DNA from 3 places in the Actinomadura miaoliensis genome. Region 2 is predicted to be linked to each of the others. Evidence: riboswitches for the same ligand, from Rfam matches in the RefSeq annotation. Region 2 holds a riboswitch; each other region holds the start of a gene.
The links. Region 2 has a riboswitch for cyclic di-AMP ahead of ABD811_RS19125 (NlpC/P60 family protein). Riboswitches for the same ligand answer to the same signal wherever they lie in the genome.
Positions count from the first base shown of each region.

Region 1: another riboswitch for cyclic di-AMP. It lies ahead of ABD811_RS23140 (C40 family peptidase); the one in region 2 lies ahead of ABD811_RS19125 (NlpC/P60 family protein).
Region 3: another riboswitch for cyclic di-AMP. It lies ahead of ABD811_RS09730 (coiled-coil domain-containing protein); the one in region 2 lies ahead of ABD811_RS19125 (NlpC/P60 family protein).

Region 1 is NZ_BAAAZG010000034.1:17,474-24,933, forward strand. It holds gene typA (translational GTPase TypA) at 394-2,247, opposite strand; cyclic di-AMP (ydaO/yuaA leader) riboswitch at 2,443-2,627, shown strand; gene ABD811_RS23140 (C40 family peptidase) at 2,668-3,642, shown strand; gene ABD811_RS23145 ((deoxy)nucleoside triphosphate pyrophosphohydrolase) at 3,697-4,080, opposite strand; gene ABD811_RS23150 (Mut7-C RNAse domain-containing protein) at 4,110-4,901, opposite strand; gene ABD811_RS23155 (amidohydrolase family protein) at 4,968-6,263, opposite strand; gene ABD811_RS23160 (MarR family winged helix-turn-helix transcriptional regulator) at 6,323-6,847, shown strand; gene ABD811_RS23165 (YkvA family protein) at 6,859-7,329, shown strand; gene ABD811_RS23170 (Tn3 family transposase) at 7,318-7,460, opposite strand, start outside.
Region 2 is NZ_BAAAZG010000025.1:1,085-8,544, reverse strand. It holds gene lysX (bifunctional lysylphosphatidylglycerol synthetase/lysine--tRNA ligase LysX) at 1-327, shown strand, start outside; gene ABD811_RS19135 (LacI family DNA-binding transcriptional regulator) at 373-1,404, opposite strand; gene ABD811_RS19130 (LuxR C-terminal-related transcriptional regulator) at 1,966-2,196, shown strand; gene ABD811_RS19125 (NlpC/P60 family protein) at 2,393-3,424, opposite strand; cyclic di-AMP (ydaO/yuaA leader) riboswitch at 3,428-3,629, opposite strand; gene ABD811_RS19120 (amino-acid N-acetyltransferase) at 3,932-4,483, shown strand; gene ABD811_RS19115 (RDD family protein) at 4,487-5,344, shown strand; gene ABD811_RS19110 (RDD family protein) at 5,351-5,914, shown strand; gene ABD811_RS19105 (histone-like nucleoid-structuring protein Lsr2) at 7,360-7,460, shown strand, end outside.
Region 3 is NZ_BAAAZG010000009.1:22,595-30,054, forward strand. It holds gene purL (phosphoribosylformylglycinamidine synthase subunit PurL) at 154-2,445, shown strand; gene ABD811_RS09720 (hypothetical protein) at 2,571-2,822, shown strand; gene ABD811_RS09725 (DUF2199 domain-containing protein) at 2,931-3,434, opposite strand; gene ABD811_RS09730 (coiled-coil domain-containing protein) at 3,458-4,402, opposite strand; cyclic di-AMP (ydaO/yuaA leader) riboswitch at 4,406-4,581, opposite strand; gene ABD811_RS09735 (S8 family peptidase) at 4,800-5,969, opposite strand; gene ABD811_RS09740 (serine/threonine-protein kinase) at 6,129-7,460, opposite strand, start outside.

The DNA.
Region 1 (7,460 bases), on a different contig from region 2:
TCGGCTGCTGGACTCGTGTCGTTCAAGCTGACGTCGTGGGGAGTCCCCATTCCGGTGCCGTGCTTGCCGCGGGTGCCCGGGTTCGTTGGGGTCGGTCTGACGTCGGCAGGTAGCGACGCCGGGGTCGAGGTGTGTCCGTGTGCCGCCGTCGGTTGGAATTGGATGACGACGAGGATTGCGCTCCGGAGCCAGGTCGAGGGCAAGGCGCCGACCAGACTCGATCTCGGCGATGGCAGGCGGGCGCGGGCTGGTCATCGGGGGCGGCGGGCTTCTCGGGGCGGCGGCGATCCCGCGAAGGCGTGCCGGTACTTTGGCGGTCTTCGCGGGAATCGCCGCGGGAGTCTGCCCTACGTCCTCGCAGGGCTGGTCATCGGCGTGTTGTCGTAGCCGCGGTCAGTTGGAGCGCTTGGTGCGGGCGCGGATGCGTTCGCGTTCCTTGGCGTCCAGGACGACCTTGCGCAGGCGCACGGCGGACGGGGTGACCTCGACGCACTCGTCCTCGCGGATGAACTCCAGGGCCTGTTCCAGGCTCAGCGGACGCGGGGGCGTCAGCGTCTCCGTCGTCTCGGCGGTGGACGAGCGGATGTTGGTCTTCTGCTTCTCCTTGCAGATGTTGACGTCCATGTCGTCGGCGCGGGAGTTCTCGCCGACGATCATGCCCTCGTAGACCTCGGTGCCCGGGCCGACGAAGAAGGTGCCGCGTTCCTGCAGGTTGATGAGGGCGTAGGCGGTGGCGGCGCCGGTGCGGTCGGCGACCAGCGAGCCGGTGGGGCGGGTGCGCAGCTCGCCGAACCACGGCTCGTAGCCCTCGAAGACGTGGTGGGCCATGCCGGTGCCGCGCGTCTCGGTGAGGAACTCGGTGCGGAAACCGATCAGGCCGCGCGCCGGGACCAGGAACTCCAGCCGGATCCAGCCGGTGCCGTGGTTGGTCATCTGCTCCATGCGGCCCTTGCGGACGGCCAGCAGCTGGGTGACGGCGCCCAGGTGCTCCTCGGGGATGTCGATGGTGAGCCGCTCGACGGGCTCGTGCTTCTTGCCGTCGATCTCTTTGGCGACGACCTGGGGCTTGCCGACGGTCAGCTCGTAGCCCTCGCGCCGCATGTTCTCCACCAGGATGGCCAGGGCCAGCTCGCCGCGGCCCTGCACCTCCCAGGCGTCGGGACGGTCGGTGGGCAGCACCCGGATGGACACGTTGCCGACCAGCTCGCGGTCCAGGCGGTCCTTGACGAGCCGGGCGGTGACCTTGGTGCCCTTCTCCCGGCCGGCCAGCGGTCCGGTGTTGGTGCCGATCGTCATGGAGATCGCGGGCTCGTCCACGGTGATCAGCGGCATCGGACGCGGGTCGTCCGGGTCGGCGATGGTCTCACCGATCATGATGTCGGGAATGCCGGCGATGGCGATGATGTCGCCGGGCCCGGCCTCGTCGGCGGGCTTGCGCTCCAGCGCCTCGGTCATCAGCAGCTCGCTGATGCGCACCCGCTCGACGCTGCCGTCGCGACGGCACCAGGCGACCTGCTGGCCCTTCTTGATGGTGCCGGCGTGCACCCGGCACAGCGCGATGCGGCCGAGGTAGCTGGAGGCGTCCAGGTTGGTGACGTGCGCCTGCAGCGGGGTGTCGGGGTCGTAGGACGGCGCCGGGACGGTGTCCTTGATCACCTGGAAGAGCGGCTCCAGGTCGGGCGAGCCGGGCAGCTCGCCGTTGCCGGGGGCCTCCAGGGACGCCCGGCCCGCGCGGCCGGAGGCGTAGACGATCGGGAACTCGATCTGGTCGTCGTCGGCGCCGAGGTCCATGAACAGCTCGTAGGTCTCGTCGACGACCTCGGAGATCCGGGCGTCCGGCCGGTCGGTCTTGTTGATCACCAGGATGACCGGCAGCCGGGCCTCCAGGGCCTTGCGCAGCACGAACCGGGTCTGCGGCAGCGGGCCCTCGCTGGCGTCGACCAGCAGCACCACCCCGTCGACCATGGACAGGCCGCGCTCGACCTCGCCGCCGAAGTCGGCGTGGCCGGGCGTGTCGATGATGTTGATGGTGAGCCCGCCGTGCCGGACGGCGGTGTTCTTGGCCAGGATCGTGATGCCCTTCTCCCGTTCCAGGGCGTCGGAGTCCATCACGCGCTCGTTGACGTCCTGGTTCGCGCGGAACGCCCCGGACTGCCACAGCATGGCGTCGACCAGCGTCGTCTTGCCGTGGTCGACGTGGGCGACGATCGCGACGTTCCGAAGGTCGTCGCGGGTGGAGATGGGCATGCGATTCTCGCTCTGGTGGAGGATCAGGGAGTCGCCGCGGAGCCGCGGCCGTCCCGATTCTACTTGCCGGTCCGTACCGCCCCAGCGAACCGCCCGCTGAATTCGTCCCATATGCCCCGGTTGCCGTGATTTACGGTTTCTTTGTACTCTCTCCGGACCCGGCCGTCCCGAGCCCGCCGGACCACTGCGCGGGCTGCGGCCGGACCGCCGAATCCCCCCACGGGGAGCCGGGGAACCACATCCCGGGGCGCCGCCGCCCCCGGGACTCGGGGTGAATCGACGCAGGTCGCACCGTCAGCAGTGACGCGCGCCCATGTCGTAGGGCGAACTCCCCGCCCGAACCCGTCAGCTAACCCGGTAGGCGGACGAGGAGAGGAGTGCACGCCCTTGCCCCCCGGTCACCGTTCACGGCGTGTCGCCGTGTCCACCATCACAGCGGCCGCCGCGGCCTCGGTCGCCCTGGGCTGGGCCGTCGCGCCCGCCGCCGCGACCGCCCCGGCCGCCGCGCCGCGCCTGGCCGATCCCGGCCGTCCCAGCGAGAGCGAGCTGCGTGAGCGGCTGGACGCGCTGAACACCGAGGCCGAGCGGCTCACCGAGCGGTACAACAAGACGCGCGTCGAGCTGGACAAGGCCCGGCGCGCCGAACGCGACGCCGCCCGGGCCGCCGCCGCTCTGCAGGACCAGGCCGCCCCCGCCCGCGCTGAGCTCGGCAAACTCGCCGCCGCCAACTACATCAGCGGCGGTCCGGACGCGCTGTTCTTCTCGACCGGCGACGCCAAGACCCTGTCCGCGTCGGCGTACCTGGTGCAGAACCAGACCGCCACGCTCGGACGCCTGCAGACGCAGATCAACCGGGCCAACCTGGCGCAGCGCGAGGCCGTCGCCAAGACGGCGCAGGTGCAGCGCGCCGCCGCGCAGGTGGAGACCGCCCGCAACGCCGCCAAGGCCAAGGTCGAGGAGGTCGAGAAGCAGCTCGACAAGCTCACCACGACCAAGGCCAAGGACCCCCGGACGGGCCTGTCCGCCACCATCAAGGGCTCCGGACTGCCCGCGAAGATGGCGCGCAAGGCCTACTCCAAGCTCGGCAGCCCGTACGTGTGGGCCGCGGCCGGCCCGAAGAGCTTCGACTGCTCGGGCCTGGTGGTGTGGGCGTACGCGCAGGTCGGCAAGAAGGGCCTGCCGCACTACACCGGCGCCCTCTACGAGCTGGGACGCAAGGTCGACCGCAGCGAACTGCGCTCGGGCGACCTGGTCTACTTCGGCGGCGACCTGCACCACATGGGGATCTACCTGAGCGACGGCAAGTACCTGCACGCCCCGCAGACCGGCGACGTCGTCAAGATCTCCAAGCTGTCGGACCGCTCCGACTACGCGGGCGCCAACCGCATCTCCTGACCCCGCCCGGACCGCGCCGGGCCGGTCAGGCCGTCCGGTCGGCCCGGGGCGGGTTCAGGCCGAGCCGTTCAGGTAGGGGCGGATCGCCTCGACGATCGGCAGGTCGCCGGGCAGCCACGCCACGTCGTACAGCTCGTCGGGGGCCAGCCAGCGCAGCGCCAGGTGCTCCAGCGGCTGCGGCCGGCCCTCGACCAGCTCCGCCGTCCACACCCGCAGGACGCTTCCCGCGCCGAGCGCGAGCGGCCAGTCGCCGCCGATCCGGTCACCGAGCGCGATCTTGACGCCCAGCTCCTCGTGGCACTCGCGGACCAGGGCGTCCCGGTCCGACTCGCCCGGGTCGACCTTGCCGCCGGGAAACTCCCAGCCCCCGGCCAGCTCCGGGGGCTCGCCGCGCTGGGCGGCCAGCAGCCGTCCGGCGGCGATGATCGCCGCGCCCACCACCACGTTGATCGTGACCAGCCCCTCTCTCAGGACGCGGCGCTGTCGACGGCGCCGCCCGTCCCCGGTCCCGGCGCGCCGGGCGAGGAGGCCGGGCCAGCGGCGCGGGCCGCCGCGACCGTGCGCGCGGCCTCCCGGACGATCTTCTCCAGGTGCCCGCCGTGCGCCCCGCGCCAGTAGACCTGGCCGCACTCGGTGCACCGACCGTACACGTCGTAACTGCGCCGCGTCCCGTCCGCCAGCTCGCGCGCGACCTCTTCTTTGCCAACCGGGACCAGCCGCCCGTTGCAGGCGGTGCAGCGCGTCCACGGCGACAGCGCCGGCGCGAACCGGTCGAGCAGGTCGCGCAGCTGGTCGTCGGGGCGGGCGCCGCGCACGTACGCGCCGAACCACAGGGCCCGGCGGCGCAGCAGGCCGCGGTCCTGGGTCAGCAGCACCCGCCGCTCCTCGTTGGCCTGCACGACCAGGGCCGGGTCGTCCATGTCGTTGTGGTAGGCGGTGTCCAGGCCGAGCAGCCGCATCCGCCGCGCCAGGGTGCCCAGGTGCACGTCCAGCAGGAACCGCGGCGCGTCCTGGCCGGGCTCCAGCGGCACCGGCTGGGGACGCGGCACCGACGCCACCTCCACCCGCTCGCCCGGCGACGGCTGGTGCGACGGTTCGACCCGCGCGCCGTCGGCTGTCAGCGCACCGACCTCGGGCAGCGGAACGCCGAGGGCCTCCACGATGTGCCCCAGCGTCGAGGTCCCGTCGCAGGCCACCGTCTGTTCCTCCCGCCTGCGCGCGGCGGGCAGGAACAGCAGCAGCTCGGGGTCGACGTGCATCCGGATCTCGGGTGTCTCTGGCTCCACGCGGCCAGCATGCCACGCGAACCCGCCGCCCCCACCTGATTAATCGGCGGCGATCACGTGACGGGCCGAGGCAGCCAGCGATTCCAGCAGGCCGGCGACGTCGTGGTGCAGCAGGCGCCCGTCCCGCTTCACCACCCGTCCCCCGACGATCACCGTGTCGACGCACCGGGTGTCGCCCGACAGCACCACCGCGGCGATCGGGTCGTTGCCCGCCATGGCCGTGCCGAGCAGGTCCGTGCGCAGCAGGACGATGTCGGCCTGCTTACCGGGACGCAGCGAGCCGGTGACGTCGGCGAGCCCCACCGCCTCGGCCCCCTCGATCGTGGCCGTGCGCAGCGCGTCGCGCGTGGTGAAGCCCATGCCCGCACCGCCGGGACGCGCGCGTTCCAGCAGGTAGGCCGCCCGCATCAGGCTGAACATGTCGCCCGGTCCGCTGGTGACCGTGTCGGCGCTGAGGGAGGTGGGGACGCCGGCGGCGCGGGCCCGCCCGGTCGGCGGGTAGCCCATGCCGAGCGCCGCCTCGCTCGTCGGCGCCACCGAGACCGTCCCGCCGCCGCCGGCGATGACCTTGAAGTGCTCGTCGGTGTAGTAGGTGCCGTGCACGTGCGTCGCGGGGTGGTCCAGCAGGGCGTTCTCCCGCAGGAACGCCAGGCCGCGCGCGGCGGCCTCCGTGTCGAGGCCGCCCATGTGCACGGTGACGGGCAGGTCGAGGTCGCGGGCCAGCCGCCACTCGTGCAGCGCCCTTTCGGCCCCGCCGAGATCCGGCCCCAGCGCGGCGATCGCCATGGTGAGCAGGCCGGGGCCGGAGTCGTCGAAGTGCTGGGTGCGGACGCGGCGGCCCTCGGCGGCCATCCCGTCGAAGCCGCCGTCGCCGCCGTAGCAGTAGCCGAACACCGCACGGATGCCGGACGCGCGCAACGCAGCGACGTTGGCGTCGGTGTGCTCGGGCGTGAACTGGATGTTCGACCAGTCGACGAGGGTGGTGATCCCCGCGTCCAGGCACTCCAGCGCCCCGGCGAGCACGCCCGTGTACACGTCCTCGGGCCGGTGGCGGGGCGCGTACCTGCCGAGGATCCGCTCCAGGTAGTCGCCCAGCGTGGCGTCGGGCAGGATCGCGCGGATCGCGGGCTGCCAGGTGTGCCGGTGACTGTCCACGAAACCCGGCAACACGATCATGCCGGTCGCGTCGATCACCTGGGCGTCCGCCGGCGCGGGCAGGCCCGGCCCGACGCCCGCCACCCGTCCGCCTTCCACCAGCACGTCCGCGGTCCCCACGACGGTGGGCTGCGGCTCGGTGTCGATCACCAGTCCGTTCCGGACCAAGAGGTTGTTCATGAAGAAAGCTTAGAAAGAAGCTTTTCAGAAAGCAATACACTGACGGGTATCCTCGACTCGTGGGAGCTGCCGACGATCGTGTGCGCGACGAGGTGGACGCCATGGCCGCCGCCTGGGAGCGCGACGGCCTGCCCCCGTCGGTGATCACGCTGACCATGCTCAGCAAGCGGGTGGCACGCCTGAACCAGATGTTCGAGCACGCCGCGCGCGCCGAGCTGGTCGAGATCGGTCTCACCTACGCCGAGTTCGACGTGCTGGCGGCCCTGCGCCGCGTGGGCGAGCCGTACCGGCTCCGCCCCAGTGAACTGGCCCGCTCCCTGTACCTCACCTCCGGCGGAACCAGCAACGTGCTGCAACGCCTCACCAAGGCCGGCTACGTGGAACGCGAACCCAACCCCGGTGACGCGCGCAGCCGCTGGGTTCAGCTCACCCCCGACGGCCTGGACATCGCCGAGACCGCCCTCAACGCCGTGATCCGCTCCCACGGGGAGGCCATGGCGGGCGTGCCGGAGGAGGCCCTCCACCGCGCCGCCGACGCCCTTCGCGAGATCACCGCCGTCGTCGGCCGCCGCCGGTACCGCTGAGGGGAAGGACGATGCGCGGGTGGCTCATCGGGCTCGCGATCACCGTGGCGGTCGTCGTCGCTTCGTGGGGCGTGCTCGTCCTGCTGGCCCGCCGCCTGCCGCCCGGCCTGCTCCGCGACCTGGTCGCGTTCCTGCCCGACTGCGTCACCGCGGCCCGCCGTCTGCGCCGCGACCCCCGCGTCCCGCGCCGCGCCAAGGCCGCCGTGGTGTTCGCCGCCCTGTGGGTGGCCAGCCCCATCGACCTGATCCCCGAGTTCCTGCCGGTCATCGGCCCGCTCGACGACATCGTCGTGGTCGCCCTGGCCCTGCGCTACGCCGCACGCCAGATCCCCCGTGAGGTCATTCTGGCCGCCTGGCCAGGCGAGACTCACCTTCTGGAACGCCTCCTGGGCCGCCCGGCACAGGCCACGTCCACCGAGCCGCCGCCTTCGGAGAACGCCCACCTCCCGGAATCGCGCCCCGACCAGCCCTCACCCTCCTGACACCGCCCAGGCCACTCCGACGCGATCACCCGACAAGCGGTCGCCGAACGCGATCCGGCGGGCCGGCCGGTGCCTGGCCTCCTGGACGTTGAGCTGGGTGCCGATCATGCGGCGGTAGCCGGCGTCGGCCA
Region 2 (7,460 bases):
GAGACCTCGCCGCTGACCCGGCAGCACCGCGAGGAGCCGCTGCTGACCGAGAAGTGGGACCTCATCGGGTTCGGCACCGAGCTGGGCACCGCCTACTCGGAGCTGATCGACCCGGTCGAGCAGCGGCGCCGGCTCACCGAGCAGTCGCTGCTGGCGGCCGGCGGCGACCCGGAGGCCATGCAGCTGGACGAGGACTTCCTGCGCGCCCTGGAGTACGCGATGCCGCCCACCGGCGGCGTCGGCGTCGGCATCGACCGGATGATCATGGCGTTCACCGGCAAGAACATCCGCGAGACGATCCTGTTCCCGCTGGTCAAGCCGGAGTGACGCGACCGGCGGCGGCTCGCGGCACGGCGAGCCGCCGCCGACCGGCTACGCGGACTCGCGCACGACCAGCTCGGGCGTCAGGACGATCTGGCGGTGCTGGTGCCCGGGGCCCTCGGCCGCCTCGGCGGCCTCGGTAAGGGCCAGCTCGGCGGCCGCCCGGCCCAGCTCGTGCCGGGGCTGGCGGATCGTGGTCAGCGGGACGGCGGCGGTGGCCGCCAGCTCGATGTCGTCGTAGCCGATCACCGCCACGTCCTCGGGCACCCGCACGCCCTGCCGCACCAGCTCGTTCACCAGCCCGACGGCCAGCAGGTCGTTGGCGCAGAACACGCCGGTCGGCACCGAGTCCAGCGCCAGCAGGCGGCGCGCCGCGGCCCCGCCCTCCTTCGGCGACAGCGACGCCTGCGTCAGCGTGACCGCGGGCTCGTGGCCCGCCCGGGCGAGGGCGCGGGCGGCGCCGTCCAGCCGCTCCTGGCAGGGCTGCGGATGCGGGTCGCCGGTCACGAACGCCAGCCGCTCGCGGCCCAGGCCGAGCAGGTGCGCGGCGGCGACGGCCCCGCCCGCGACGTGGTCGACCCGCACCGAGCACACGCCCGGACCGGCGTGGTCGAGCAGGACCACCGTCATGCCCGCCGCGCGCAGCCGCACGATGCCGGCCGGGCCCAGCCCCACCGGCGTGATCAGCACCCCGGCGGCGCGCTGCTGCTCCAGCAGTTCCAGGCAGCGGCGCTCCTTGTCGGCGGAGTGGTCGTTGGTCAGCCACAGCGCGTCGTGGCCCGCCGCGTTGAGGGCCTGCTCGGCGCCGCGGGCCACGTCGGTGGCGTACGGGTTGGTCAGGTCCTCCACGACCACGCCGAACGGCCGGGGACGCGGGCCGGGCGGACCGCCGTCCGCGCGGCGCCCGCCCTGGCGCAGCCGCCGGGCGGACTCGTTGCGCACGAAGCCGAGCTCCTCGATGGCCGCGCGGACGCGGTCACGGGTGGCTTCGGCCACGAGGTCTGGCCGGTTTAGGACATTCGAAACGGTCCCAACTGAGACTCCGGCGCGCCTCGCGACTTCCCGAATACTGCTCTGAGGCAAGTCTCTCCTCGTCGACCCCGGACTGGTTTTCGCAGGTTATCGAGTTGTCCGCACCGAACCCCCGCGAAGCCGGTCGCGGACCGTAGTCATAAGAGCACACAACGTGCTTAATCCGCGCTTGACGGGCCGGATCCGGCCGCCTAGCGTTCCGAGCCGAAGCGTGCCTTGAAACGATTCACGATCATCGCCCCCGATGGTATGGGCGAATCGGACGAGGAGGGATGGGTTGACGTGATTGGCGATCATGACCCGTCCCGGACACGACGCGCTCCGCCACGAGCCCGCCACATCATCGTGCGCGCGCCCGAGGCGACGAGGAGCATCCGCGTCCGGTCGGCCTAACGACTGAATCGTTACCCGGGGTTCCCGTTCGGCGCCGAGCAATCGGCCCATCGGCCACCTCCGGCCAAAGCACGCCAGACGGCAAGGCACACCGATGATCTCGGTCCGGCCCCCCGCCCCGGACCCGGCAACCCGACGCGTACAGATCAAGGCCCGCCCGTGCCTGTGCAGCGGACGGCTGCATCCCCGCGGTCATCACCACGGACGAGGGAGGACGGAGTGGAACAGGCCACCATCGCACGTCGTGGCACCGACGACCTGCGCCTCAGCGAAGAGGAGATCAAGCTCCTCGCGCAGATCGCCAGCGGTGTCACCGCGGACGTGGCGGCACGAAAGCTGGAACTGAGCGCCCGGACCCTGCGCCGCCGGCTGCGGACCATCTGCGACCGGCTGGAGGTCAACACGCCCATCGAGGCCGTGGTCTGGGCGGCCCGGCGACAGCTCATCTAGGGGCGCGCCCCCGCACCCGCCCCCCGGCGGGCGGCGGCGCGAAAGCATACGACCGAGCATCGGCGACCACCGTCCGACCCCGCGCGGCGACGTCGGCGGCCCCTCGGGTAGGTCCCCGTGGGAGACGTCGCCGCGGACGTGGTCCGACGTGGCGGTCGCAGCACGCCCGCACGCGGACCCGTGTGCGCCGGTGACCTCAGGCGACCCGGACCCCGCCCGCGAACGGGCGGCCCGCCATCGGCGCGATCTTCACCACGTCGCCGGTCTGCGGCGCGTGCAGCATCTTGCCGTTGCCGACGTACAGGCCCACGTGGTGCAGGTCGGAGTAGAAGAACACCAGGTCTCCGGGCTGCAGCTGGTCGCGGGAGATGTGCGTGCCGGCGTTCCACTGGCTGCCGGTGTAGTGCGGCAGGCTGACGCCCACCTGCCGGTAGGCCCACATCACCAGGCCGGAGCAGTCGAAGGTGTTGGGCCCCTCCGCGCCCCACACGTACGGCCTGCCGATCTTGGTCATCGCGTACCGCAGCGCCTGGGCGGCCTTGCCGGTGCCGGCCACGGGCAGCTTGGTCAGCTGGGTGGGGTCGCGCTTGACCAGCCTGCCGCGGACCTTCTCGTAGGCCGTGGTGACCTTCTTGCGCTGGCCCTCCAGCTGCGTGCGCAGCTGCTCGACCTGCTCGGCGCGCGCCTCGGCGGACTTGCGCGCCCGCTCGGCCGCCTGCATGGCCTGCATCAGGCCCTGCACCTTGGTGCCGTCCTGGGTGGCGAAGTAGTGCAGCGTGGCGGCCTGGTCGAGCATCGCCTGCGGGTTCTGCGCGGCCAGGAACGAGACCGTGGGGTCGGCGCCGCCCTGCATGTAGCTGGTGGCCGCCAGGCTGCCGACCTTGGCGCGCTCCTCCTCCAGCGCCTTCTGCTGGCGCTTGGCGTTGTCGCCCGCCACCTTGGCGGCGCGCTGCGACTGCTTCAGCTTGACGCGCAGGCCGTTGTACTGCTCGGTGAGCTGCTCCAGCTGGTCGGCGAGCTTGGTCGCCTGCTCGCGCAGCTCCTTGGTGGAGGGCTCGGGGTCGGCCTGCGCGGCGGGGGCGGGCGCGGCCACGACGAGGGAGACGGCGGCGAGCGCGCCGGTCGCCGCGGCGGCCCTGCGGCCGGGGCGGGCGGCGGCGCACGCGGTGACCGCGGCCTGCGCGGCACGCAGCGGGCGCGAAAGGAACGCGGGGCGCGAGGGCTCCAAGAACTCTCCTCTCCTCGTCCGCCTACCGGGTGAGCTGACGGGTTCGGGCCGGAGCTGCACCTTCCGCGGACGTGCGGAGCGTCCGCACCGTGCGGATTCACCCCAGTCGGCATGGCTCTGGAGTGGTCCCGGAACCGTCCGATCGCGGGTCCCCGGTTCCTGCGGGGCGCCGGCTGCGGCCCGCGGGACTCGGCGGTTCGGCCTCCCGATCACGGGGGTCCGATGTCAGCGCAGGAGACTAACGGAGCGCTCGTCGCCTGCCAACCAGAACATGCGAAATCGCAGGTGACCCGAGGACGCTCAGATGTAACACGGGTGCTCGCGGGCTTGTGCGATCACTTCGCTGTGCGCTATTTCACTTTCTGTCCGCTTGAGGGGACGGTCGGTATCGGACGATGCCGTTCGCGTCTTTCGGTACATCTGCGTCGTCTGTGGCGCCGTGCCGGCGGCCGTGCGTGACGGACCGGCCACGGGAGGCCGCCCGCGGTCCGATAATGTCGCCTGTTTGTGGAAGTCGTGATCAGGCGTGCCCGTACCGCCGACGTGCCGCACATCCGGCGGCTCATCGACGCGTACGCCGGGCCGGGGCGGCGGATGCTCGCCAGGTCCACGGTGACGCTCTATGAGGACGTCCAGGAGTTCTGGGTGGCCGAGGACGTCCGGGCCGCCGCGCCGGGGGACGAGCGACGTCCAGGGGGGCGCGGGGGGCGCGTCGTGGGCTGCGGGGCCCTCCACGTGATGTGGGAGGACCTGGCCGAGGTGCGCTCGGTGGCCGTGGACAAGGAGTACGGGGGCCACGGCATAGGGCACCGGATTGTCGAGCGGCTTCTGGAAACCGCGCGGGAACTGGGAGTGGGAAGGGTGTTCTGCCTTACCTTCGAGGTGGACTTCTTCGCCCGGCACGGCTTCGAGCCGATCCTCGGAACCCCCGTGTCGCGCGAGGTGTACGACGAGCTTCTCCGTTCCTACGACGAAGGCGTGGCAGAGTTCCTGGACCTCGACCGGGTCAAGCCGAATACGTTGGGCAATACCCGGATGTTGCTTCGCCTGGAGGACTGATCGATGAGCGACTCCCCCCACCGCGGACAGCCCTATCCGCGGCAGCCCCCGGGCCCGCCCTACCAAGGCGGACCGTCCTACGGTGCCCCACCCTCCCAGCAGGGCTCACAGTGGCAGCAGCCCCAGCAGCACGGTTCTCCGTGGCAGGGCGGGGTGGCCCCCCAGCAGCAATGGCAACAGCAATGGCAGCAGCCGCCCGCCCAGGGATATGACGGTGGCGGCTACGACGCCGCCGCCGCGGACCTTCCCCTGGCGCCGATCCTCCGCAGGGCCGGGGCGCGCCTCATCGACAACGTCCTGGTGGCCGTTTTCGGATTCGCGCTCATCGTTCCCATCAGCGTCGGCATCATCGGCCTGGACACCTCCGGGAGCAAGGCCAGCAGCGAGGGCGGCATCTGGAACTGGCCCATCATCTTCACCCTTTTCGCGGTACTGGCGGTGCTGCCGTTCCTCTATGAGGCGGTCCAACTCGCCATGTGGGGGCGGACCCTGGGCAAGCGCGTCCTGCACCTGGGGGTGGTACAGGCGCGGCCCGCGGGAGAGCCGCTGACGACGACGCAGGCCGTGTGGCGCGCGGGCGTCATGCACATCGGCTACCAGCTCGGCCTCTTCTTCTTCCTCGCGCTCGCCGTGAAGGTGTGGGACTACTTCGCCTACGGCATGCTGCTGGTCAGTATCGGCACCGTGATGGCCTATCTGTGGGCCATCTGGGACCAGCCGCTGCGCCAGTCCCTGCACGACCGCTTCTCGGGGACGCTCGTCATCGACGAGCGCGGGGAGTACTCCGAGTACTCCGACCAGACGGGCGACCACGCCGACCGGACGGTCGAGTACCCCGGCCACACCGGCTACGAGGGATAGCCCGCCGTGGCGGCGTCCCCTCCCGCACCCGGCGCCGACCCCCTTCCCCCGGCGGAGGGGGAGAGCGCCCCGGAACTCGCCGAACCGGGGCAGCGGCTGGTCGCGCGCATCGTCGACACGCTCGTGGTGGGCCTTCCCGTGGTCATGGTGATCCGGGAAGGCTTCCCCGACCTCGGCATCGAGAAGGTCGCGCCACCGCTCGTGGCCGGGCTGCTGCTCGTCTACGAGTGGATCCAGCTCGCGCTGTGGGGGCGCACCGTGGGCAAGCGCGTCGCGGGCATCGAAGTCGTCCGTGAGGACCCGGGCCGCCCCGCCGTGGACAGGAGACGCCCGGACGTGCTCCGTTCGCTGCTGCGGGCCGCTACGTACTGCCTGCCCATCGCGGTTCGTCCCGTCCCGGTGTTCGGGGCGGTGGCGGGACTGTTCTGGGTGGCGAACGCCGGGGCGATTTTCGAGTCGCGGCTGGAGCGGTCCGCACGCCGCAGGGCCCTGCACGACCGTTTCGCGGGGACGGTCGTGGTCAGGCGGCCCGCCGCCGTCGCGGCGGCGGCAGACGCCCAGGAGGCCTGAGCGCTTCGTACTTCGCGCCGTACTTCCGCCTCGTTCTCATACACCTCTCATATGCCCTCATAGAAGGCTGAAGCTCGATAGGAGGCCGGTACGGCTATAGGGGCCGCTTACAGCGGGCGCTTAGCGTCCTTGGTCCCATACGCCGGTCCAAGCGCTTACGCTTACCCGGACCCATACGAGCGGCCGGCCCCCTAACGGCCGCGCTTCCCCGGCGCGGCCAAGCCCTACTCCACCCCTTACGCCGTCGGCCCTTCCGCGAGGCGTCTCTTCCCCCGGACGCCCCTTACAACGGCGGCCGTTCCGTGCTCGGAGCCTACGCCGATGGCCTTATGTCGACGGTCTAAGGGTGATGGGCGAGCCCATACGGCCGTGGGAGCTATGAGAACCGGACGGGATCGGCCATGGGGTGTCCATGAGGGCGTATTGTCGGCGGGGTCGCTCAGAGAGGTCAGAACGCGCCGCCCAGATCTCTGTGCGTCGTACACAAGACGGGAGCCCGGATCCGGCTGGGGCGCGCTCACCGGCCGCGCACATCGAGTGCGCCGGCTGTCGCCTTCCGAGCCGCCTGGGACGGCCGGCGTGCGTCAACGGCGAGACAAAGGGTAAAGACTTGCGCACGGCTCAACGCGGGATCGGACCGCGGACGCCCCGGTGATTACTGAGCGTGATCGATATGGCCGGGGCGGTGGTACCGGACATGCCTCCTGGGCTGCCGGTGCCGTATGCTCCGGTCGCGTGCCGAGGTGTAGGTGCACGGTGACGTGGCGCAGGCGGCGGCCCGTAACGATGTCCGTTCCCCGGGTGAAGCGCTCGACGGCGTGACGGGATTGCTTGCTTATCCGCTGTTATCGACGTGGTGTGGCGGCGGTCGACCGGCGGTCGAGCGCCGGAAGTCGGCCCTGCCGCCCGGCGATGGCAATGGATTTCGCGACGGAGCTCCCGGCCGGAATCTATCGACACGACCGGCCTCCAGAGGCGTCAACGCCGACGTCACAGGGGGTGCGGCCGCCGCGGCATTCCCGCACCGGTGTGGTTAGTGCCGTTACGTCGGGGTTAATGGGGGTGGCGGGGGGCGGTGCCGCCCTCCCCGTTAAGGTGGGCCGGGCCCTCATTTCCGCAGGCGCGGCGGGCCGTCCCGAAAGCCGCCGGGCCGGAAACCCCGCCCAATGCAAGATCGTCCGGGCCGCCCGGGCGACGTGATCTCGGTCACGCCGAAATCGTGATCCGGCTCCAGGGGTCGGACAATTCCGCCACCCCCGGCCCTCCCGCGCGCCCGGCCGGCGCGGCGGCTAAGGGCCCCTCGACCCGGTTTCGGTCCTCGTGATTACGAAGAGTTACCGTGGGGCAAGCAAACTTCATCGCGAGTGTTGAATTGTCATCGGCAAGCATCGCGGTATATGTTTGTCAACCGAATGCAGTTTGCTCCAGCTGAAAGGTCTGTCTCCATGGCACAGAAGGTTCAGGTGCTTCTCGTCGACGACCTCGACGGTGGCGAGGCGGACGAGACCGTGCAGTTCTCGATCGATGGCGCCTCGTACGAGATCGA
Region 3 (7,460 bases), on a different contig from region 2:
GCGCCGGACCGCGCCGTCCCCGGCGAGCAGCGGCCGTACGAGCAGGACGAGCCCTTCCAGTACGCCGAGGCCGTCCCGACGGTCGAGACCGCCGAGACGACCGGCCCGCAGCCCGGCCTCGCCGGCCCGACGCGGCCCAAGCTGGCCACCGAGATGACCCCGCCGGACGAGCCCGTCACCGACACCGTCGAGATCGCCGCGGCCACCCCCGACCGGCCGCAGCCGTTCGCCGAGCTGGGCATGAAGGAGGAGGAGTACCGGCGGGTCCGCGAGATCCTCGGCCGCCGTCCCACCTCCGCCGAGCTGGCGATCTACTCGGTGATGTGGAGCGAGCACTGCTCCTACAAGAGCTCCAAGGTGCACCTGCGCCAGTTCGGTGAGAAGGCGCCCGAGAGCGACGCGCTGCTGGTCGGCATGGGCGAGAACGCGGGCGTGGTCGACATCGGCCACGGCTGGGCGGTGACGTTCAAGGTCGAGTCGCACAACCACCCGTCCTACGTCGAGCCGTACCAGGGCGCGGCGACCGGCGTCGGCGGCATCGTCCGCGACATCATGTCGATGGGCGCCCGGCCGGTCGCGGTCATGGACTCGCTGCGGTTCGGGCCCGCCGACGCCCCCGACACCCAGCGGGTGCTGCCCGGCGTGGTGGCCGGGATCGGCGGCTACGGCAACTCCCTCGGCCTGCCCAACATCGGCGGCGAGACCGTCTTCGACCCCTGCTACGCGCAGAACCCCCTCGTCAACGCCCTGTGCGTGGGCGTGATGAAGCACGAGGACATCAAGCGGGCCGTCGCGCCCGGCCCGGGCAACCGGGTGATCCTGTTCGGCGCGGGCACCGGGCCCGACGGCATCGGCGGCGCCTCGGTGCTGGCCTCGGCCACCTTCGACGAGGAGTCGCAGACCAAGCGGCCCAGCGTGCAGGTCGGCGACCCGTTCATGGAGAAGCTGCTGATCGAGTGCTGCCAGGAGCTGTTCCGCGAGGACCTGGTGGTCGGCATCCAGGACCTCGGCGCGGCCGGGGTGTCGTGCGCCACCACCGAGCTGGCGGCCGCGGGCACCGGCGGCATGCACGTCGAGCTGGACTCCGTCCCACTGCGCGACGCGACCCTGCGCCCTGAGGAGATCCTCATGAGCGAGTCGCAGGAGCGCATGATGGCGGTGGTCGAGCCCGCCAAGGTCGACCGGTTCCTGGAGATCTGCGCCAAGTGGGAGATCCCCGCCACCGTGATCGGCGCGGTCACCGACACCGGCCGGCTGGTGATGACCTGGCGCGGCGAGAAGATCGTCGACATTCCGCCGGGCACCGCCGCCGACGAGGGCCCGGTCTACCAGCGGCCGTACGAGCCCCCGGCGGACCTGGCCGCGCTGCAGTCCGACACCCCGGGACGGCTGACCCGCCCGTCCACCGCCGACGAGCTGCGCCGCACCGTGCTGTGGCTGGCCGGGTCGCCGAACCTGGCGAGCAAGACGTGGGTGACCTCGCAGTACGACCGGTACGTGCTGGGCAACACCGTCCTGGCCATGCCCGAGGACGCCGGCGTGCTGCGGGTGGACGACGAGTCGGGCCTGGGCATCGCCCTGTCGCTGGACGGCAACGGCCGCTACACCCGCCTCGACCCGTACTCGGGCGCGCAGCTGGCCCTGTCGGAGGCGTACCGCAACGTCGCCGCCACCGGCGCCCGCCCGCTCGCGGTCACCAACTGCCTGAACTTCGGCTCCCCCGAGGACCCGGGCGTGATGTGGCAGTTCGCCCGCGCCGTCGAGGGGCTGGCGGACGCCTGCCGCTACCTGGGCACCCCGGTCACCGGCGGCAACGTCAGCTTCTACAACCAGACCGGCACCACGCCGATCAACCCGACGCCGGTCGTGGGCGTGCTGGGCGTGCACGACGACGTGCGGCGCCGCGTCGGCATCGCGTTCAGCAGCGAGGGCGCCACGCTGGCGCTGCTGGGCCAGACCCGCGAGGAGTTCGGCGGCTCGGAGTGGGCGCACGTCGTCTACGGGCACCTGGGCGGTCTGCCGCCCAAGGTCGACCTGCCCGCCGAGGTCGCGCTGGCCTCGGTGCTGGTCGCGGCGGCCCGCGAGGGCCTGCTGTCGGCGGCGCACGACCTGTCCGACGGCGGCCTGTCGCAGGCCCTGGTGGAGTCGTGCCTGCGCGGCGGCCTGGGCGCCCAGATCACGCTGCCCGGCGACCCGTTCGTGTCGCTGTTCAGCGAGTCGGTGGCCCGCGCCGTGGTGGCCGTCCGTCCGGGCTCCGAGGGCCGCCTGGCGGCGCTGTGCGAGGCCGCCGGGGTCCCGGTCACCCAGCTCGGCGTCACGGGCGGCGATTCGCTCCACATCTCCGCGCGGGGGGCCGACGGGCAGCCGCAGGAGCTGTTCTCCATCCCGCTCGCCGAACTGCGCGAGACGCACGAGCACATCGTCCCCAGCTACGCCAACGACTGACCGCACCACCCGAGAAGGCCGCCGGCCCGCCGCGAAGCGGACGGCGGCCTTCGCCGTCCCTCCGGATGTCCCGGATTCGCCTGTGCCCGGGACGTCCGCCCTGCCCCGCTCTGAGACCATCGGGTATGGCCGACGACGAAGACCCGATCCCGATCGGGCAGGCTCTGGCGGGCCTGGAGATTCACGGGCTGCCCGAGAAATGGACGGCCCTGGACGCGATCGTCCTGGTGAAGTGCCTCGACTCGCACGGAGAGCCGTCCTGGGCGTTCCGCAGGACCAAGGGCATCAGCGACGAGGAGATGCTCGGCGCCCTGATAGTCCGAGCCGACCTGGCCCGCCGGGACATCCTCGACCTGTTCGACGAAGACGACGACTGACGGCACCGCCCGCGCCTCCAACGCCGCTTCCTATGGGGCGGATGCCGTGCCGGACGTGATCGGTCGCGGGGGCCGCGATACGGGGCCGCCCGTTGGCGGGTTGGGCGGTTACCTTGCTCCGGGGTGGAGCAGGGTCTCGGCGATCTGCTGAACGCGGGCCCGCGTGATCCCCGAGCGCTGCTCGACCGCCAACGGGTGGTCGGTGGGTTCCAGCTCGATGGATGGGCGTTCGCCGACCGGGCGGGTGTGCAGGTTGGTCCTGAGATTGATCGTCGTGGTGGAGTAGAGCGTCAGTTCCGTGGACAGCCAGCCGAAGTAGGCGGGCTCGCCCTCCCTGCCCGGGGTGTCCCAGAGCTTGAGGGCGCGGGTGAAGTTGTCCTGGCTGAGCGACACCCAGACGCCCCAGCTGAAGATCTCGCCGCTGTCGACCACGGGGATCTCGATCAGCCCGTGGACGAAGAACGCCTGACCTTTGATCACACAGATGTCGGAGGTCAGCTCGCTGGCGGGGTCGGCCGCGAACTCCGGGGCCCAGTAGTCCGGGGCCGGTGCGGCGAAGGCCATCGGCAGTTCGTCGTGGTGCCGTCCGCAGTGCGAACAGTGGAACCCCATGTGAGCGGACAGGCCGGGCTCCCCTAGAAGACCGAGATGTGGACGTGGTCGTAGTGGTTGGCGGTGACGCCGCCGCGGTTCTCCATGGTGCGCCAGCCGGGGCTGCGCATGTCGTAGATGCGCTGCCGCCAGATCACGTACTTGATGCCCAGGCGGTTGGCGTTGGCGACGGCGTACTCGGCCGTGCGGTCGCCGAGGGACTTGCCGCTCGCCGACGGCATCGTGCCGCCGGTGCTGACCATGAAGTCGCAGGCGCGCCCGGTGGCGTGGTCCTGCGGGTCGCCGGTCATCCGCACGCAGCCGATGATCGGGAACGGGCCGAACTCGATGTCGATGGTGTTCTTGACCTTCAGCATGCGGGGGGTGACCCCGCCCATCCCGGAGCTGGGGGACTCGGGCTTGAACTTCTTGATCATCGCCTGCACCTTGCGCTTCTGCGAGCGCAGTTCCGCGATGTCCTTCTCCAGCTCGTCGACCTTCTTCTGGTACTCCTCGCGCGCCTTCTTCTGCTCGGTCACCAGCTGCTCGATCTGGCGCACCTTGGCGGCCTGGTTGGACGCCACGTGGCTGGCCAGGCTGGCGTTGTTGAGCACGTTGTCGGGGTCGTCGCTGGCCAGCACCGCCACGGCCGGGTCGGTGGTGCCCGTCATGTACTGGGAGGCGGCCATCTGCGCCACCAGGGTGCGCGCGCCGTCGAGGTCCCGCTGGAGCAGGCGCTGCTTCTGCTGGGCCTTCTGGATGCCGTACTGGGCGTCCTTGAGCTTGGCCAGGTCGCCGCCGTACGCCTTGTCGAGCTGGGCGATCTGCTTGTTCAGCTTGCTCATCCGGCCGGTGTCACCCGGGTCCGCCTGGGCGGGCGCCGTGCCCGCCGACGTCACCAAGACGGCCACCGCGGCGACGGCGAGAGCCAAGGCGGGGCGCCGCGTCCGCGCGGCATGACGGGGGCGGGTGGAGCTCGGGCTCTCCACGTCGTCTCCTCTCCTGTGACGCCTACCGGGTTAGCTGACGGGTTCGGGCCGGGAGTCCGCCCTATCGCGGCGGGGCCGCGAATTCACCCCGGTGCCGACGTGACCTGGCTGGCCGCCCGGCGTTTGGGTCCCCGGTTCCCGTGCCGTAGTACGGCCGCGGGATTCGGCTGGCTCGGCCAGCCTGCCGATCGGTTTGCGATCATGCCCACCCCAGTGGGCGAAGGCTACTGTAAGGAACCGGTCGGTTCTTGGCCAAGATTAGACCCAAGGGAAACCTGGGATGGCCGGGACTGCGAGACAAGACGGACCGCCGCCACGCAGCGTAGCGCGTCGGCGGCACGCGCAGCGGGACCCCTGCCCCGGCGGGCAGGGGTCCCAAGCCGCGGTACTGCGACGGTCAAGCGGTGCCCTTGTAGAGCAGCCGGTTGGGCGTGCCGCTCGGGATGCGCTTGAGGCGGCTCTTGGTGGAGTTGTCGTTCAGCCACTTCTGCACGGTCGGGAACGTGGCGCCGCGGTGCGACTGCAGGTACAGCGCCGCCGCCCCGGCGACGTGCGGGGACGCCATCGACGTGCCGGACAGCGACGCCGTCCCGCCGCCGGGCCACGTCGACTTGATGCCGTAGCCGGGCGCGAAGATGTCCACGCAGGACCCGTAGTTGGAGAAGGTGGCGCGGTTGTCGTAGATGGTGGTCGCGCCGACCGCCTGCACCCAGCCGGCGCTGGCCGGGGAGGTGTTGCAGGCGTTCTGGTTCTCGTTGCCCGCCGCGACGGCGACGAAGACGCCCGACTTGGACAGGTTCGTCATGGCCGTGTTGAGCGCGGTGGACTTGGGGCCGCCGAGGGACAGGTTGGCGACCGCGGGCTTGACGGCGTTCTTCCGCGTCCAGTCGACGGCGGCGATGACGTCGGACAGCTCGCCGAAGCCCTCGCAGTCCAGCACGCGCAGCGACCGCAGGTTGACCTTCTTGGCCACCCCGTAGGTCTTGGACCCGATCGTGCCGGCCACGTGCGTGCCGTGCCCGTTGCAGTCCCAGCCGTCGGAGAAGGCCGGGGCCTTCCAGACCGACTTGGCGCGGCCCTCGAACTGCGGGTGCGACCAGGCGATCCCGGTGTCGATGACGTAGGCGTTCACGCCGCTGCCGGTGTTCTTGTAGTAATAGGACTTCGACAGCGGCAGCTTGCGCTGGTCGATGCGGTCCAGGCCCCACGCGGGGGACTTCTGCGTGGTGCTGGCCCGGTAGATCTGGTCCTGCTCGATCGCGACGACGTTGCGGTTGCGGCGCAGCTTGTCCAGCTGCGCGGTGCTGAGCTTGGCGGCGAAGCCGTTGAGCGCGCCCCCGAACCGCTGGACCGACCCCGCGTTCACCTGGTCGGCGGCGGTCGCCGCCGAGGTGCCGTCCTTGAGCGTGACGATGTACTTGCCCGGAACGGGGGTGCCCTGCGCGGCCGTGACCTGAACCCGGACGGGATCGGGGACGGCGGCCAGGGAGAGCGGCGCGGCGACGACGACCAGACCGGCCGTGACCGCACCGGTGACGAGAAATCTTCGTGGGGGGACAGGGCGCACCGGGTCTCCTTTGCCTGCGACGCGCCCGTGGCCCCCGTGGCCAAGATCGGGGCGCGTCGACAAGCCGGTACTTTATTGGAGAACGGCCTGTAATTCACCGAAAAAACCGGTAATTAGGCTGAAACTGGTCAGCCGGTGCGCACGGCGATTTTCCTGCTCTCACCCCCGGGCGAGACGGGCGTGATAGGTCGCCTTACCGCTCGGGCTCGTCCACACGTACTGCAACGTGCCGTCCTGCTGCCGGGTGATCTGCACGTTTCCGCTGGTGCACGGCTTGGCGATGGTCAGCGCCATGCGCAGCGTCCGGTTGGTGCCCTGCGTCAGCGTCAGCGTCCCCGAGCAGCGTTCCCGCGGGTAGAAGGCGCGGGCGGACGTCGCCCCGGCCTCGAAGTTCACCTCGATCGGGAACTGCGCTCCGCGCGACGCGTTGATCGCCGTTCCCCGCCAGGCGCCCGCGAACGCCGGCGGAATCGCGGTGACCGGACGGTCATCGGCGGCGCGGGCCGCCGGATCGGCCCGCTGCGGGTCCTCGGCCGAGTCGCCGCGGAACTGCGGCCACAGCACCAGCGCGATGATCGCGATACCCACCAGCACGCCGATGACCAGCGACAGCGCCACGCCCAGCACATGGTTGCTCGGACGCGGCAGCGACCGCCCTCCCGGCAGCCTGGGCAGGCGCGAGGCCAGTGACGGACGCTCCGGCTCGGGCTCCAGCCGCAGGATCGCCGTTGGGTTGTGCTTCGCGTCGTGCTGGTCGTCGTCCTGCGGCCCCAGGCCGGGGATCAAGTGCGGCGTGGGCGCGGTCATGTCCGTCGCCGTGTCCTCGACGGACGACGGCGCCGGGATGGCGGCCAGGGGCGGCAGCGCCTGCGTCGCGTCCCCGCCGAAGTCGTCCCGCACCGGCACGTGCACGGCGGCACCCCCAACGGCACCGAACCCCGCCGGCACCGCCTCAGGCGCCACAGGAGGCGGCGGCTGCACGGCCGCGGGAGGCGGCGGCTGCACGGCCGCGGGAGGCGGCGGCTGCACGGCCGCGGGAGGCGGTGGTGGCACGGCCGCAGGGGGCGGTGGTGGCACGGCCGCAGGGGGCGGTGGTGGCACGGCCGCAGGGGGTGGCGGCTGCACGGCCGCGGGGGCCTCCGTGGGAGGCGGCAGCTGCAGGGGAAGCACCTCAGGCGAGGTGACCACGGACGGCAGGGGCGCGCGCAGCAGCTCCCGCGCCTCGGACACCAGCGAGGGCGGCATCCGGGACGTCAACGTTCCGCTCTCGCCCAGCAGCCGATCGAGGATCTCCGTGGCGGCGGGACGGCTCTCCGGGTCCTTGGCCAGCGCGTCGGCGACCACGTCCCGCAGCGATCCGGGCAGCGCCGACAGGTCCGGGTCGTCGTACACGACCCGCTGCATGACCTCCGACGGCGAGCCCTCCCCGAACGGCGACGCGCCCGAGGCCGCGAACAGCAGCGTGACGGCCCAGGCGAACACGTCCGCGGC